One region of the Enterobacter asburiae genome, then DNA from elsewhere that is predicted to be linked to it. Evidence: predicted binding sites of a transcription regulator. Region 1 holds the regulator's gene; each other region holds the start of a gene.

The links. The regulator PhoB, encoded in region 1, activates phosphate uptake and scavenging genes when phosphate is short. The targets are predictions, from matches to a motif close to CTGTCATAAAACTGNCNNAT.
Region 2: ACJ69_RS14305 (esterase-like activity of phytase family protein) is a predicted target of PhoB. The motif match lies at 2,101-2,120, and genes of this name have one in related genera.
Region 3: glpT (glycerol-3-phosphate transporter) is a predicted target of PhoB. The motif match lies at 1,721-1,740, and genes of this name have one in related genera.
Region 4: uvrB (excinuclease ABC subunit UvrB) is a predicted target of PhoB. The motif match lies at 1,647-1,666, and genes of this name have one in related genera.

Annotation. Positions count from the first base shown of each region.
Region 1 covers NZ_CP011863.1:66,174-69,780, forward strand. Annotated here, with positions in the region: gene sbcC (exonuclease subunit SbcC) at 1-57, opposite strand, end outside; gene sbcD (exonuclease subunit SbcD) at 54-1,259, opposite strand; gene phoB (phosphate response regulator transcription factor PhoB) at 1,447-2,136, shown strand; gene phoR (phosphate regulon sensor histidine kinase PhoR) at 2,158-3,453, shown strand.
Region 2 covers NZ_CP011863.1:2,960,203-2,963,809, reverse strand. Annotated here, with positions in the region: gene ACJ69_RS14320 (NAD-dependent succinate-semialdehyde dehydrogenase) at 1-840, shown strand, start outside; gene ACJ69_RS14315 (hypothetical protein) at 889-1,209, opposite strand; gene ACJ69_RS14310 (YfaZ family outer membrane protein) at 1,209-1,754, opposite strand; gene ACJ69_RS14305 (esterase-like activity of phytase family protein) at 2,166-3,524, shown strand.
Region 3 covers NZ_CP011863.1:2,373,922-2,377,528, forward strand. Annotated here, with positions in the region: gene glpQ (glycerophosphodiester phosphodiesterase) at 1-248, opposite strand, end outside; gene glpT (glycerol-3-phosphate transporter) at 260-1,612, opposite strand; gene glpA (anaerobic glycerol-3-phosphate dehydrogenase subunit A) at 1,864-3,492, shown strand; gene glpB (glycerol-3-phosphate dehydrogenase subunit GlpB) at 3,482-3,607, shown strand, end outside.
Region 4 covers NZ_CP011863.1:478,854-482,460, forward strand. Annotated here, with positions in the region: gene bioD (dethiobiotin synthase) at 1-460, shown strand, start outside; gene ACJ69_RS02400 (ABC transporter ATP-binding protein) at 423-1,145, opposite strand; gene uvrB (excinuclease ABC subunit UvrB) at 1,898-3,607, shown strand, end outside.

The DNA.
Region 1 (3,607 bases):
TTTCCACTCGCCCTTGAGGGAGTTGAGGTTTTTCAGGCGCAGGCTCAAAATTTTCATGCGTTTTCTTCCTCATCATTGAGCGCATGCAGGGTATGGCTGAACAGTTCGCTGAGTCTTGCACGCTTCGCGTCGTCAATTTCCTCCTGCGAGAGCCTGCGTTCAAACACTTCTTCAACCCGAAGCTCACTGAGCGTTTCGCGTTGCGCGCTTAACAGAATTTTCTCGCGCTGCTCGCGGCTGCGGCGTACCAGTAAGACTTCGACGGGCAAATCTTCCGTCAGCGCCTGAATTTTACGCTGCATATCGTGCAGGTAGTCATCGGTGGTGATTTCGATATCCAGCCAGACGGGCGGGTTAAGCGTCGCGCCGCGCCACTGCTCAAGCTGGGCGGTAATGGTGTCGAGATCGCCCTTCAGCACCGCCAGCGGCTGGGTGACAGGCACCGCCAGCGTCTCGACGGCGTGAAGTTTCCCTTCGGAGAAGCTCACCAGATGGACGGACTTGGCCTTGCCCGTTTCGTCAAAGCTGAGCGAAATTGGCGAACCGCAGTAGCGGATGTGCTCGCTGCCGCCGACGATCTGCGCCCGGTGAATGTGTCCGAGCGCAATGTAGTCGGCTGGCGGGAAGTTTTGCGCCGGAAAGGCGTCCAGCGTGCCGATATAGATCTCACGTACGGCGTCACTTTTACTGGCCCCGACGGTGGTGAGATGGCCGGTCGCAATCACTGGAATCGGCTGGTCGCCGCGCAGGGCGCAGGCATCGGCGTGCTGCTGGTGATAATAGTCGGTGATGGCCTGTAATAAATGCTGCTGCTTTTCCGCACCCGACAGCCCCGCCTGGCTTTGCACGATGTCGCGCGGGCGCAAAAACGGAATGGGGCACAGCACCGCCCCCGGCGTGCCGTCGCGTTTTTTCAGGATCTGCGGGGCGTGCCCGGCGCTGGCGACGACGGTGGTATTGAGAAATGCCAGGATGTCGCGGGATTCATTGAGCGTCGCGACGGAATCATGGTTACCGGCGACAATCACCAGATGACAGCCGGTTTGCTGCAAATTCACCACGAAGCGGTTGTACAGTTCACGCGCATAGCTGGGGGGCGAGCCGGTATCAAAGATGTCACCCGCCACAATAATCGCGTCCACCTCGTGCGTCCGGGCCGTTTCCAGCAGCCAGTTCAGGAACGCTTCATGTTCAGCCGCACGGCTTTTGCTGTAAAAATTTTGACCCAGATGCCAGTCCGAGGTGTGAAGTATGCGCATAGCTGATCCGTGGCAAAAAAGAGAAAGCAGGATTATAAACGTTCAGAGACGGGAAAATAACCGCTGTAATAAAACAACAGTTTGCCCGTTATCGTGGTACTGTTTTTCATAAATCTGTCATAAATCTGACGCATAATGGCGCCGAATTACAAACTTGTAACTTAAATAAGATAAGACAGGGCAAAGTATGGCGAGACGTATTCTGGTCGTAGAAGATGAAGCTCCAATTCGTGAAATGGTGTGCTTCGTGCTCGAGCAAAACGGCTTCCAGCCGGTTGAAGCGGAAGATTATGACAGCGCAGTGAACCAGTTGAATGAACCCTGGCCCGATCTGATTCTGCTGGACTGGATGTTGCCCGGCGGCTCCGGACTGCAGTTTATCAAACACCTGAAGCGTGAGGCGCTGACCCGCGACATCCCGGTTGTGATGCTCACGGCGCGCGGAGAAGAAGAGGATCGCGTTCGCGGTCTGGAGACCGGCGCGGACGATTACATTACTAAACCGTTTTCCCCAAAAGAGCTGGTTGCCCGCATTAAAGCCGTGATGCGCCGTATTTCGCCGATGGCGGTGGAAGAGGTGATTGAGATGCAGGGGCTGAGCCTTGACCCCACCTCACACCGCGTGATGACCGGTGAAAATCCTCTCGACATGGGGCCTACCGAATTTAAACTCCTGCACTTCTTTATGACCCACCCGGAACGCGTGTACAGCCGCGAGCAGTTGCTGAATAACGTCTGGGGAACTAACGTGTATGTCGAAGACCGGACGGTTGACGTACATATTCGCCGCCTGCGAAAAGCACTGGAACTGAGCGGCCACGATCGCATGGTGCAGACGGTCCGCGGCACGGGTTATCGTTTTTCTACCCGTTTCTGAACAATGACAGGAGTGTGACGCGTGCTGGAACGTCTGTCATGGAAAAGGCTCGTCTTTGAACTGATCTTATGCTGTATTCCGGCCTTCCTTCTGGGGGCCTTTCTTGGACACCTGCCGTGGTTTCTGCTGGCGTCGGTCACCGGGCTGCTGATCTGGCATTTCTGGAACCTGCTGCGCCTCTCGTGGTGGCTGTGGGTTGACCGAAGTATGACGCCGCCGCCGGGAAGCGGCAGCTGGGAGCCGCTGCTGTACGGTCTGCATCAGATGCAGATGCGTAATAAAAAGCGTCGCCGCGAGCTGGGAAGCCTGATTAAGCGTTTTCGCAGCGGTGCAGAGTCGCTGCCGGATGCCGTTATTCTGACAACCGAAGAAGGGACAATCTTCTGGTGTAACGGCCTTGCGCAACAGCTGCTGGGCCTGCGCTGGCCCGACGACAATGGCCAGAATATCCTCAACCTTCTGCGCTATCCCGAGTTCACGCTGTATCTGAAAAAGCGTGATTTTACCCGCCCGCATAATCTGAAGCTCAATAATGGTCGCCATCTGGAAATCCGCGTGATGCCCTACAGCGATAAGCAGTGGCTGATGGTGGCGCGCGATGTTACCCAGATGCACCAGCTGGAAGGGGCGCGTCGCAACTTCTTCGCCAACGTCAGTCACGAACTACGTACCCCGCTGACCGTGCTTCAGGGCTACCTGGAGATGATGCAGGAGCAAACGCTTGAAGGCGCGCCGCGTGAAAAAGCGCTGCACACCATGCGCGAGCAAACGCACCGGATGGAAGGGCTGGTCAAGCAGCTGCTGACGCTCTCGAAGATTGAAGCGGCGCCGACGCTCGCGCTAAATGACACCATTGATGTCCCGATGATGCTGCGGGTCGTTGAGCGTGAAGCGCAGACGTTAAGCCACAAAAAGCATCACCTGACCTTTGAGGTCGACAATACGCTGAAGGTGCTGGGCAGCGAAGATGAACTGCGTAGCGCCATTTCCAACCTGGTGTATAACGCGGTGAATCATACACCGGAGGGGACGAATATCGTGGTGCGCTGGCACCATGCCCCAACGGGGGCGGAGTTTAGCGTGGAAGACGACGGGCCGGGGATCGCGCCTGAGCATATTCCGCGCCTGACCGAGCGCTTTTACCGTGTGGATAAAGCGCGATCCCGGCAGACAGGCGGAAGCGGCCTGGGGCTGGCGATTGTTAAACACGCGGTGAATCACCATGAAAGCCGTCTCGATATTCAGAGCACGCTGGGTAAAGGAACCCGCTTCAGTTTCGTTATTCCGGAACGATTAATTGCCAAAAAAATAGCCTGACGGCAGGCGTGTCATTTTACCTTTCCACGGGTCAGCGTCTGCTGGCCCGTTTGCTTTGCAGTCAAGCGAAACGCGGATGAATTTTATACGGCTGACTGTTTTTTGTTCGCATGATTAGCCATGGGTTTTTCTTATAAATAGCGTATTATTCTAA
Region 2 (3,607 bases), 1.8 Mb from region 1:
GAAGGGGCGTGGACCAACCTGTTTATTTCGTCCGAGCAGGTGGCGAACATCATTGCCGACGATCGCGTGCAGGGTGCCGCATTAACCGGCTCCGAAAAGGCGGGCAGCGTGGTGGCCGCGCAGGCGGCGAAGCACATCAAGAAATCTACGCTGGAGCTGGGCGGTAACGACGTGTTCGTGGTGCTGGACGATGCAGACCTTGAGAAGGCCGTGAAAATTGGCGTTAACGCGCGGCTCAACAACGCCGGGCAGGTCTGCACCGCGGCGAAGCGCTTTATCCTGCATGAAAAGATTGCGGATGCCTTCCTGAGCAAATTCACCGAGGCGTTTAAGCAGGTGAAGATTGGCGATCCGCTGGACGAAAGCACCACGCTGGGGCCGCTGTCGTCTAAAGATGCGCTCGAAACGCTGACCAAACAGGTTAACGAGGCGGTGAAAAACGGTGCCACGCTGCACTACGGCGGCAAACCGGTACAGCGGGACGGGAGTTTCTTCGAACCGACGATCCTGACGAATATCTCCCGCGACAACCCGGCGTACTTCGAGGAGTTCTTCGGCCCGGTGGCGCAGATTTACGTGGTGAAAAGCGACGACGAGGCGGTCGCGCTGGCGAACGACTCCCACTACGGCCTGGGCGGGGCGGTATTTAGTCAGAATATCGAGCGCGCGAAGAAAATGGCGTCGCGGATTGAGACCGGGATGGTGTACATCAACTGGCTCACCGATACCGCAGCAGAGCTGCCGTTTGGCGGCGTGAAGCGCTCCGGCTACGGGCGCGAGCTGTCGGATCTGGGGATCAAAGAGTTTGTGAACCAGAAGCTGGTGGTGGTGCGTAAGTAAGTAAGAGATAATAAAAAACCTGCCAGCCGGCAGGTTTTTTTTAAGGGATTATTGCACTTCGATCTTGTCCCAGCCGCTTTTGAACATGCAGCTGTCAACTAACGTATCCCGGCGATATTCGTTCGCGTCTTCAACCGTGTAGCTCGTGGAAATATCCTTTTTCTTGTTCTTTTTGTCCGTTTTTTCCGAGCTGGATCCGGTCACGACGTTATCCGGGGGCAGATCGATCAGCGCCTGCGCTTCGCATTCCGTGAGCTTTTTATTCATTTCCGCATCGCTGACGCCCGGTTTCACCCATTTGTACTGGACGCAGCCGGTGAGCATCAGCGTGAGGCTCAGAACGCAAAGCGCGGTAATGCGGTGTTTCATCAGAAGGTGACTCCACCGCCTACATATGCGCCGTCAATCAGCGTGTGGCCGGGACGACCGTCTTTGCCGTCCACGCTCACGTGGCGGTAGCCCACTTTCAGGGTCACTGGCGTAATTGGCGTCCAGCTTACGCCGCCGTTGGCTTCGACGTAGTTTTTCACGCTGTTGTTCAGGCCTTCTGGTGCCACATAGCCTTCACCGTACACGTGGATGCTGTCGGTCAACGCAACGTTTACGCCGCCGCCAATCGGGAACGCCACGCCGTTATCGCCTTTTTTCGGGCCGAGGTAGATGGCTTTTGCGCCCGCATTCAGCATCACCGGGCCAAGACCCAGGTTGTAGCCTGCGCCCACGCCGCCGGTCTGGGTACCGTCATCGGTGTTTTTGAGCCAGTTACTTTCGAGATAAACACCGGATGAGGATTTACCCATTTCCAGATTGAGGTTGGTAAAGTTTTTACCCTGCTCAACGGTGCCGCCCATCGCCAGTGCGGAACCCGATACGGCAGCCAGAGCAGAAAGAAGAAGGATATTCAGTTTTTTCATGTTTTATGCCTCGTCATTAAATTCATCTGGGCGCACCTTAACAAGCGATGTTAATGACTGCAAATGTGATATAAATCGCGGTTTTATACTGATATTGTTAACTTTTTTATTGAAGTTGTTGCAATGATGTTTGATTGTCGGGGTGTCAACAGGGGATGTTTTTAGCGTTTAGGAACCGTTTAGTTTTTTGACTAAACATAAACTGAACGAGGCGGGGATAGTGATTTGAGATGAATTAATTGGGTTTCTAATAATTTCCAAAAATGTTTCTCCTGTCACACAAAACAACAAAGCCTTACATTTCGAGCGATGAATATACGTTCAATCGTGCAGGCCGGTTTCCCTTCCATGTCATTTTTCTGACACGTTTATTCTTTACGTTGTTGGCTTCACTAACTGGATGCTAACAATATGAAAAGAAAAATTATTCCTGTACTTATCGGCTGTGCGCTCTCTTTCTCTGGCCTGGCGGCGCAGCCTACTGCTGAGCGCTATGTCGTCAGCTTCCCTGAAGGCTCCCACGTGAGCTACAGCGGCGCGTTTGCCAGCGCGTTTCCGAACGGACTCCCCGTGGGCATTGGCTCCGGCCTGATGTTTACGGGCAAGCAGGGCGACGCCCTGACCTTTGCGACCGTGACCGATCGCGGTCCAAACGCCGATTCGCCAAAAATGGGTAAAAACGAAGCCAAAATATTTGTCACGCCAGATTTTGCGCCGATGCTGATGACCATCCGCGTTCAGAACGGCAAAGCGGAGGCTGTCGATGCCCGCCCGCTGCATGATGATAAAGGCGAGATTAACGGTCTGCCGCTGCAAAGCGGCGTGATTGGTTCCACCAATGAAGTGGCGTTCAGCGACACCCTCAAGATCCTGAAGGGTGACAACCGCGGGCTGGACACGGAAGGCATCACGCCGGACGGGAAAGGCGGCTACTGGCTGTGCGACGAGTATGGCCCGTTCCTGATTAACGTCGACAGCAAAGGGAAGATCCTGGCGATCCACGGGCCGCAGGCTGCGGAAGGGGAGAAATCCATCGCGGGCGGCCTGCCAAACATTATCAAATGGCGTCAGGCGAATCGGGGCTTTGAAGGCCTGACCCGGATGCCGGACGGGCGTATTATCGCTGCCGTGCAAAGCACGCTTGATATCGACGGTAAGAGCAAAAAGCAGGCGCTGTTTACGCGTCTGGTGAGCTTTGACCCGGCGACCGGGAAAACGGCGATGTACGGTTACCCGATCGACAGCGCGGCTTATGACAAAAACAGCGACGCCAAAATCGGCGACATCGTGGCGCTCGATGACCAGCACATCCTGTTGATTGAGCAGGGAAGCGATAAAAACGACGGCATGCGTAACCTGATTTACAAGGTGGATCTCAGCAAGGCGAGCGACCTGACCGCCTTTGACAAGCCGGGCGAGTACCCGGAGTTTGATGATGAGAAAACCCTGGCGCAGCGCGGCATAACGCTTGCGGCTAAAACGCAGGTCGTGGATCTGCGCGCGCTGGGCTGGCAGCAGGAGAAGGCCGAAGGGCTGGCGCTGATCGACAGCAAAACGCTTGCGGTGGCGAACGATAACGACTTTGGCGTGAAGGTGGCGATGCAAAACCCGGTCGAGGGCAAGAAGCTCAAGGATTATCGGGTGAACGCGGAAGGCAAGCTGACGCTGGATAATAAACCGGTGGAAACCACGCTCAGCGTGAAGCCGCTAAAGAAGCCGGAGTCGGACAGCGAGCTGTGGATTATAACGCTGCCGGAAGCGGTGAAATAAGTTTACCCTTCTTGCTAAAGGCTGGGGTATCCCCACAAGATAATGCCTGCACAGACGGCTCCCTCTCCCTTTAGGGAGAGGGC
Region 3 (3,607 bases), 2.3 Mb from region 1:
GCCACATCCGTCACGCGGTCCAGATAGTGGTCATGCAGGACGACCAGCTGGTCGTCCTTCGTCATCACCAGATCCTGCTCCAGATAATCCGCGCCCTGGGCATAGGCCATCGCTTTCGCAGGTAGCGTATGCTCCGGCAGATAGCCGCTGGCGCCGCGGTGGGCGATAACGATTTTATCCGCCGCCAGCGCGGAACCTGTCATCAGGCCCGCCAGCAGCAGGCCGGTTGTTACGTAAGATAATTTCATCGCAATGCTCCTTATTGACGACGAGCCTGCACTTCCGCGTGGTGGCGTTTCTCACCGATCATCACAACAATCAGCAGCAGTACCGCCAGCACGCTGCCGCCGATCATCACCATAAAGCCGCCGTCCCAGCCGAAGAAATCAACGGTGTAGCCCACTATGGCGCTCGCCGCGACCGAACCGCCCAGATAGCCGAACAGACCGGTAAAGCCTGCCGCCGTGCCTGCCGCTTTTTTCGGTGCCAGCTCCAGCGCGTGCAGACCGATCAGCATTACCGGACCATAAATCAGGAAGCCAATGACGATCATGCAGGCCATGTCTACTGATGGGTTGCCCGGCGGGTTGAGCCAGTACACGACAGTCGCGATAGTGACCAGGGTCATAAAGAACACGCCCGTCGCGCCGCGGTTACCTTTAAACACCTTGTCCGACATCCAGCCGCAAAGCAGCGTGCCCGGGATCCCGGCATATTCATACAGGAAATAGGCCCACGAGGATTTATCCAGCGCGAAGTGCTTCACCTCTTTCAGGTAGGTCGGGGACCAGTCCAGAATGCCGTAGCGCAGCAGATAAACGAACACGTTCGCTACCGCGATGTACCACAGCAGCTTGTTCGGCAGGACGTACTTCATGAAGATCTGTTTTGCGGTCAGCTCTTCTTCGTGCTCTTTGCTGTAATCATCCGGATAGTCGTTTTTGTACTCTTCAATCGGCGGCAGGCCGCAGGACTGCGGCGTATCGCGCATCAGCGCGAAGGCGATAATCGCCACGACGATGGCGCCAAAGGCAGGCATATACAGCGCAGCGTGCCAGTCATTGAACCAGGCCATCCCCAGCAGGAAGAGCAGCGGCGGAATACCGCCCCCCACGTTATGCGCGCAGTTCCACACCGACACGATGCCGCCGCGCTCCTTCTGCGACCACCAGTGCACCATGGTGCGTCCGCACGGCGGCCACCCCATCCCCTGGAACCAGCCGCAGAGGAACAGCAGGACGAACATAATCGCAATACTGGACGTCGCCCACGGCACAAAGCCCATGAACAGCATGACCGCGGCCGCCAGGATCAGGCCGGCGGGCAGGAACACGCGCGGATTCGAGCGATCCGATACGGAACCCATGATGAATTTGGAAAAACCGTAGGCGATTGAGATCCCCGACAGCGCGAACCCCAGATCGCCGCGGGAGAAGCCCTGCTCCACCAGATACGGCATGGCGAGCGCAAAGTTTTTACGTACAAGGTAGTACGCCGCGTACCCGAAGAAGATCCCCAGGAAAATTTGCCAGCGCAGACGGCGGTATAGCGGATCAATTTCTGCCTCTGGCAGACGCGCCCGATGCGGCGCAGGTTTGAAGATACTGAGCATAACAGCCTCCGTGGCCTTGAATTGAATGAGCAGGTGGCTCGCACCTGAATTCCAGAGGCGGGGATGTTAAGAAATCACGGTGATTGTTACTGTGAATCAACGCACAAATTGTTACAGAAATATGACAGAATGCGCAAAAAAGCGCATGAAATCACGTTTCACTTTCGAATTTCGCGCGTTTATGTTCGAAATCAAACAAACCACACTATTGATATGGCTAAATGATAAAAAACGAACATAGAGGGTAAACAATGACCATTCACGATCCTCGCTACAGCGATGTGATAATCATTGGCGGTGGCGCAACCGGCGCCGGGATCGCACGCGACTGCGCCCTTCGCGGCTTAAGCGTCACGCTGCTGGAGCGCCACGATATTGCCACGGGCGCTACCGGGCGTAACCACGGCCTGCTGCACAGCGGCGCGCGGTACGCGGTGACCGACGGTGAATCCGCGCGCGAATGTATTGCTGAAAACCAGATCCTCAAGCGTATCGCCCGCCACTGCATTGAGCCAACCGACGGCCTCTTTATTACTCTTCCCGAAGATGACCTCGCCTTTCAGGACACCTTTATTACCGCCTGCACTGCGGCGGGCATTCAGGCGGAGGCAATGGACCCGGCGCTGGCGCGGCGGCTGGAACCGTCTGTTAACCCGGCGCTTATCGGCGCGGTGAAAGTGCCTGACGGCACCGTTGACCCCTTCCGCCTGACCGCCGCCAATATGCTGGACGCCCGCGAGCATGGCGCGCGCATCCTGACCGGGCACGAAGTGACCGGGCTTATCCGCGAGGGGAATCGCATCTGCGGCGTGCGGATCCTCGATACGCAATATAACGAACACAGCGAGCTGTATGCCGCCGTGGTGGTCAACGCGGCGGGGATCTGGGGGCAGCGCATCGCGGAATACGCGGATCTGTCGGTGCGCATGTTCCCGGCAAAAGGCTCGCTGCTGATCCTCGACCACCGCATCAATAACCACGTGATCAACCGCTGCCGCAAACCGTCCGACGCCGATATCCTCGTCCCGGGCGACACCATTTCGTTAATCGGTACCACCTCAAACCACGTGGACTACAGCGAGATTGACTACAACCGCGTGACCGCCGAAGAGGTCGACATCCTGCTGCGCGAAGGGGAAAAACTCGCGCCGGTGATGGCCCAGACGCGTATTCTGCGCGCCTACGCGGGCGTGCGTCCGCTGGTCGCCAGCGATAACGATCCGAGCGGGCGTAACGTCAGCCGGGGCATCGTGCTGCTCGATCACGCCGAGCGCGACGGCATGGACGGGTTTATCACCATCACCGGCGGCAAGCTGATGACCTACCGCCTGATGGCCGAGTGGGCGACCGATGCCGTCTGCCGCAAGCTGGGCAATACCGAACGGTGCGTGACGGCAGAGCAAGCCCTGCCCGGCTCGCGGCAGTCCACCGAAAAAACGCTGCAAAAAATTATCTCCCTGCCCGCGCCGCTGCGCGGGTCCGCGATTTACCGCCACGGCGACAGAACGCCGCAGTGGCTCGGTGAAGGACGCCTGAGCCGCAGCCTGGTGTGCGAGTGCGAAGCCGTCACCGCCGGTGAGGTGCAGTACGCGGTGGAGAGCCTGACGGTCACAAGCCTGCTCGATCTTCGCCGACGCACCCGCGTGGGAATGGGGACCTGTCAGGGCGAGCTGTGCGCCTGTCGTGCCGCCGGGCTGCTGCAGCGTTTTCACACCACTACCGCCACCCAGTCGCTCGATCAGCTCAGCGCGTTTTTAAACGAGCGCTGGAAAGGCATTCAGCCTGTCGCCTGGGGCGATGCCCTGCGCGAAAGCGAATTTACCCGCTGGGTCTACCAGGGGCTTTGCGGTCTTGAGAAGGAGCAACGCGATGAAATTTGATACCGTCATCGTCGGCGGCGGGCTGGCAGGCCTGCTCTGCGGCATCAAGCTCTCGAAGCAGGGGCTGCGCTGCGCCATTATCACCCGGGGCCAGAGCGCCCTGCACTTCTCGTCG
Region 4 (3,607 bases), 410 kb from region 1:
CTCGCCGCACATCATCAGCGCTGACGAAGGTCGTCCGATTGATTTCACCGTGCTGTCAGCCGGGTTACGGACGCTGGAAAGCCAGGCCGACTGGGTGCTGGTGGAAGGCGCAGGCGGCTGGTTTACGCCGCTTTCGGACACGCAGACGTTTGCTGACTGGGTGCAGGCCGAGCAGCTTCCGGTCATTCTGGTCGTCGGCGTCAGGCTGGGCTGTATCAATCACGCCATGTTGACCGCGCAGGCCGTGCAGCAGGCCGGGCTGCGTCTGGCGGGCTGGATAGCCAACGACGTGGTTGCGCCGGGGAAACGACACCAGGAGTATCTGGCGACGCTCAGGCGCGTACTTCCCGCCCCGTGCCTCGGGGAAATTCCCTGGCTTGCAGACGGCGCGGAAAATGCCGACACCGGACGTTATCTCGATCTCAGCGTCTTGCTTCCCGCGACATCCAGTGCGCGATAAGCTCGTCATCCAGTTCGTTAACGTGGCCCTGCGCCACGTTACGCCCGCGATAAAGCATACAGAAACGGTCCGCAACGCGGCGGATAAACGACAGCTGCTGCTCCGCTAGCAGTACCGTCATACCTAACTCCCGGTTTAAGCGCACCAGCAGCTGCCCCAGCCTCTGGGCGAAGCTGTGTCCTGCGCCGTGCAGGGGCTCATCGAGGATCAGCAGGTGCGGACGGTTCACCAGCGCATTAGCCAGCGCCAGCTGGTACTGGTCGTCCGGAGAGAGCGTGTTGGCGCGGGCCTGCCGCAACGCGTAGAGCGCCGGAAACAGGTCGTAAACGTCACTTTTTGCTTCCGGGTTGGGTTTACCCATCGCCCGCATGGCGATATGCAGATTCTCCTCAATCGTTAGCTGGGAGAAGATCCGCCTGTCCTGCGGGACATAGCCTATCCCTGGTCTTGAGCGCTGTTCTGGCGGCAGGTTAAGCAAGTCGCGCGGCGGCGCGCCCGCCTCGTGCCAGATGATGCTGCCGCTTTCAACGGGCACTCTCCCGGCGATGCAATTCATGAGGGTGGTTTTCCCCATCCCCGGCAGGCCAACGACGCCAGTACACATCCCTTGCGGAAAATCCAAATTCACGTTCCATAGCGTATGTTGGCTTCCGTAAAACTGATTCACAGCACGCAGACTCAACATCTTTTTCTCCTTAAAAATGTGTGTAGGTGAGGCTCGTGTTTGAATCTGCAAAACCCCTGCCAGAAACGGAAAAGTGTTCAAATAAACGGCTTTTTTAGGAATAAATCACCGGAAAGCGGTTTATAAAAAACCGGATTGCACATCGACGGTGCTGGAGGTGGTGAGTTGTGGTGCAGAACCCAAAATGATGAAAATGTGAGCAAGATCCCATCGGTTGGTTATGAATGACGCAACTGTTAATCATCAAAAAATAGCTATAAAATTTTTTTACTGCCGTCTCGTGGGAAAAACCGGGAATTTGCCGAGCGCCAGTCTGCATGGGCTGGAAGCAGTTATCCACTATTCCTGTGGATAACCATGTGCATTAGAGTTAGAAAACACGCGATAAGCGAGAGAAGACGCGGCTTACGCCCAAATTGGCGCGAAACGCGGCTTTAGAAAATATCGTTTATTATTTAATTGCTTAGATAAAAGCAATTCCCGTCATGAAAGTGTCACCGGTTGCCACAAAACTATCATTACCTGGCTTGACAAATGTTAAAAAAGAAAAAGTTCTGGGGATAACCTGACCTGACTGGTGTTTTATATTGTCACAGTCCAAATTTTGGCCGTTATCCCACTAATCATTCAGGCGCTATGCTAAATATCCTGACATGATACTGGTTTTTCATCCAGTGTTTTTTACTGGCATTCCTGGCAACAACGAGTAAAATTACTCACCTGCCGCTTATAACGTCATCAGGTTGTCGCCCATGAGTAAACCGTTCAAATTGAATTCTGCTTTCCGTCCATCTGGCGATCAGCCTGAGGCGATCCGTCGTCTGGAAGAGGGGCTGGAAGATGGGCTGGCGCACCAGACGCTGCTGGGGGTAACCGGCTCGGGTAAAACCTTCACCATCGCCAACGTGATTGCGGATCTCCAGCGCCCAACGATGGTGCTGGCGCCCAATAAAACCCTGGCCGCACAGCTTTACGGCGAGATGAAAGAGTTCTTCCCGGAAAATGCGGTGGAGTATTTCGTCTCCTATTACGATTACTACCAGCCTGAAGCCTACGTACCGAGCTCTGACACCTTCATCGAGAAGGATGCCTCGGTGAACCAACACATCGAGCAGATGCGTCTGTCGGCCACTAAGGCGCTTCTGGAGCGTCGCGACGTGGTCGTCGTTGCGTCGGTTTCCGCGATCTACGGTCTGGGCGATCCGGATCTCTATCTCAAGATGATGTTGCACCTGACGCAGGGGATGATCATCGACCAGCGCGCCATCGTTCGTCGTCTGGCGGAGCTGCAGTACGCCCGTAACGATCAGGCGTTCCAGCGCGGGACGTTCCGCGTACGCGGTGAGGTGATCGACATCTTCCCGGCGGAATCGGACGATATGGCGCTGCGCGTCGAGCTGTTTGACGAAGAGGTTGAACGCCTGTCGCTCTTCGACCCGCTGACCGGACACGTTGAGTCGGTGATCCAGCGCTTTACCATCTACCCGAAAACGCACTACGTGACGCCGCGCGAGCGTATCGTGCAGGCGATGGAAGAGATCAAAGTGGAGCTGGCCGAGCGCCGTAAGGTGCTGCTGGCGAACAATAAGCTGCTGGAAGAGCAGCGCCTCAGCCAGCGCACCCAGTTCGACCTTGAGATGATGAACGAGCTGGGCTACTGCTCCGGCATTGAAAACTACTCGCGCTTCCTCTCCGGACGCGGGCCGGGCGAGCCGCCGCCGACGCTGTTTGATTACCTGCCGGCAGACGGTTTGCTGGTAATCGACGAATCCCACGTCACGATCCCGCAGATCGGCGGGATGTACCGCGGCGACCGGGCGCGTAAAGAGACGCTGGTGGAGTACGGGTTCCGACTGCCGTCGGCGCTGGATAACCGCCCGATGAAATTTGAAGAGTTTGAGGCGCTCGCGCCGCAAACCATCTACGTCTCGGCCACGCCGGGCAACTACGAGCTGGAGAAATCCGGTGTAGACGTTGTCGATCAGGTTGTGCGTCCGACCGGGTTGCTCGACCCGATTATTGAAGTTCGTCCGGTGGCCACGCAGGTGGACGATCTGCTCTCAGAGATCCGCGCTCGTTCCGCTATCAACGAGCGCGTGCTGGTGACCACGCTCACCAAGCGCATGGCGGAAGACCTCACCGAGTATCTCGAAGAGCACGGCGAGAAGGTGCGCTATCTGCACTCGGATATCGACACCGTGGAGCGCATGGAGATTATCCGCGATCTGCGTCTGGGCGAGTTTGACGTGCTGGTGGGGATCAACCTGCTGCGAGAAGGTCTGGATATGCCGGAAGTCTCGCTGGTGGCGATTCTGGATGCGGACAAAGAGGGCTTCCTGCGTTCTGAACGCTCCCTGATCCAGACCATCGGCCGTGCGGCGCGTAACGTCAACGGTAAAGCGATTCTGTACGGTGACAAAATCACCCCGTCGATGGCGAAAGCGATTGGCGAAACGGAGCGC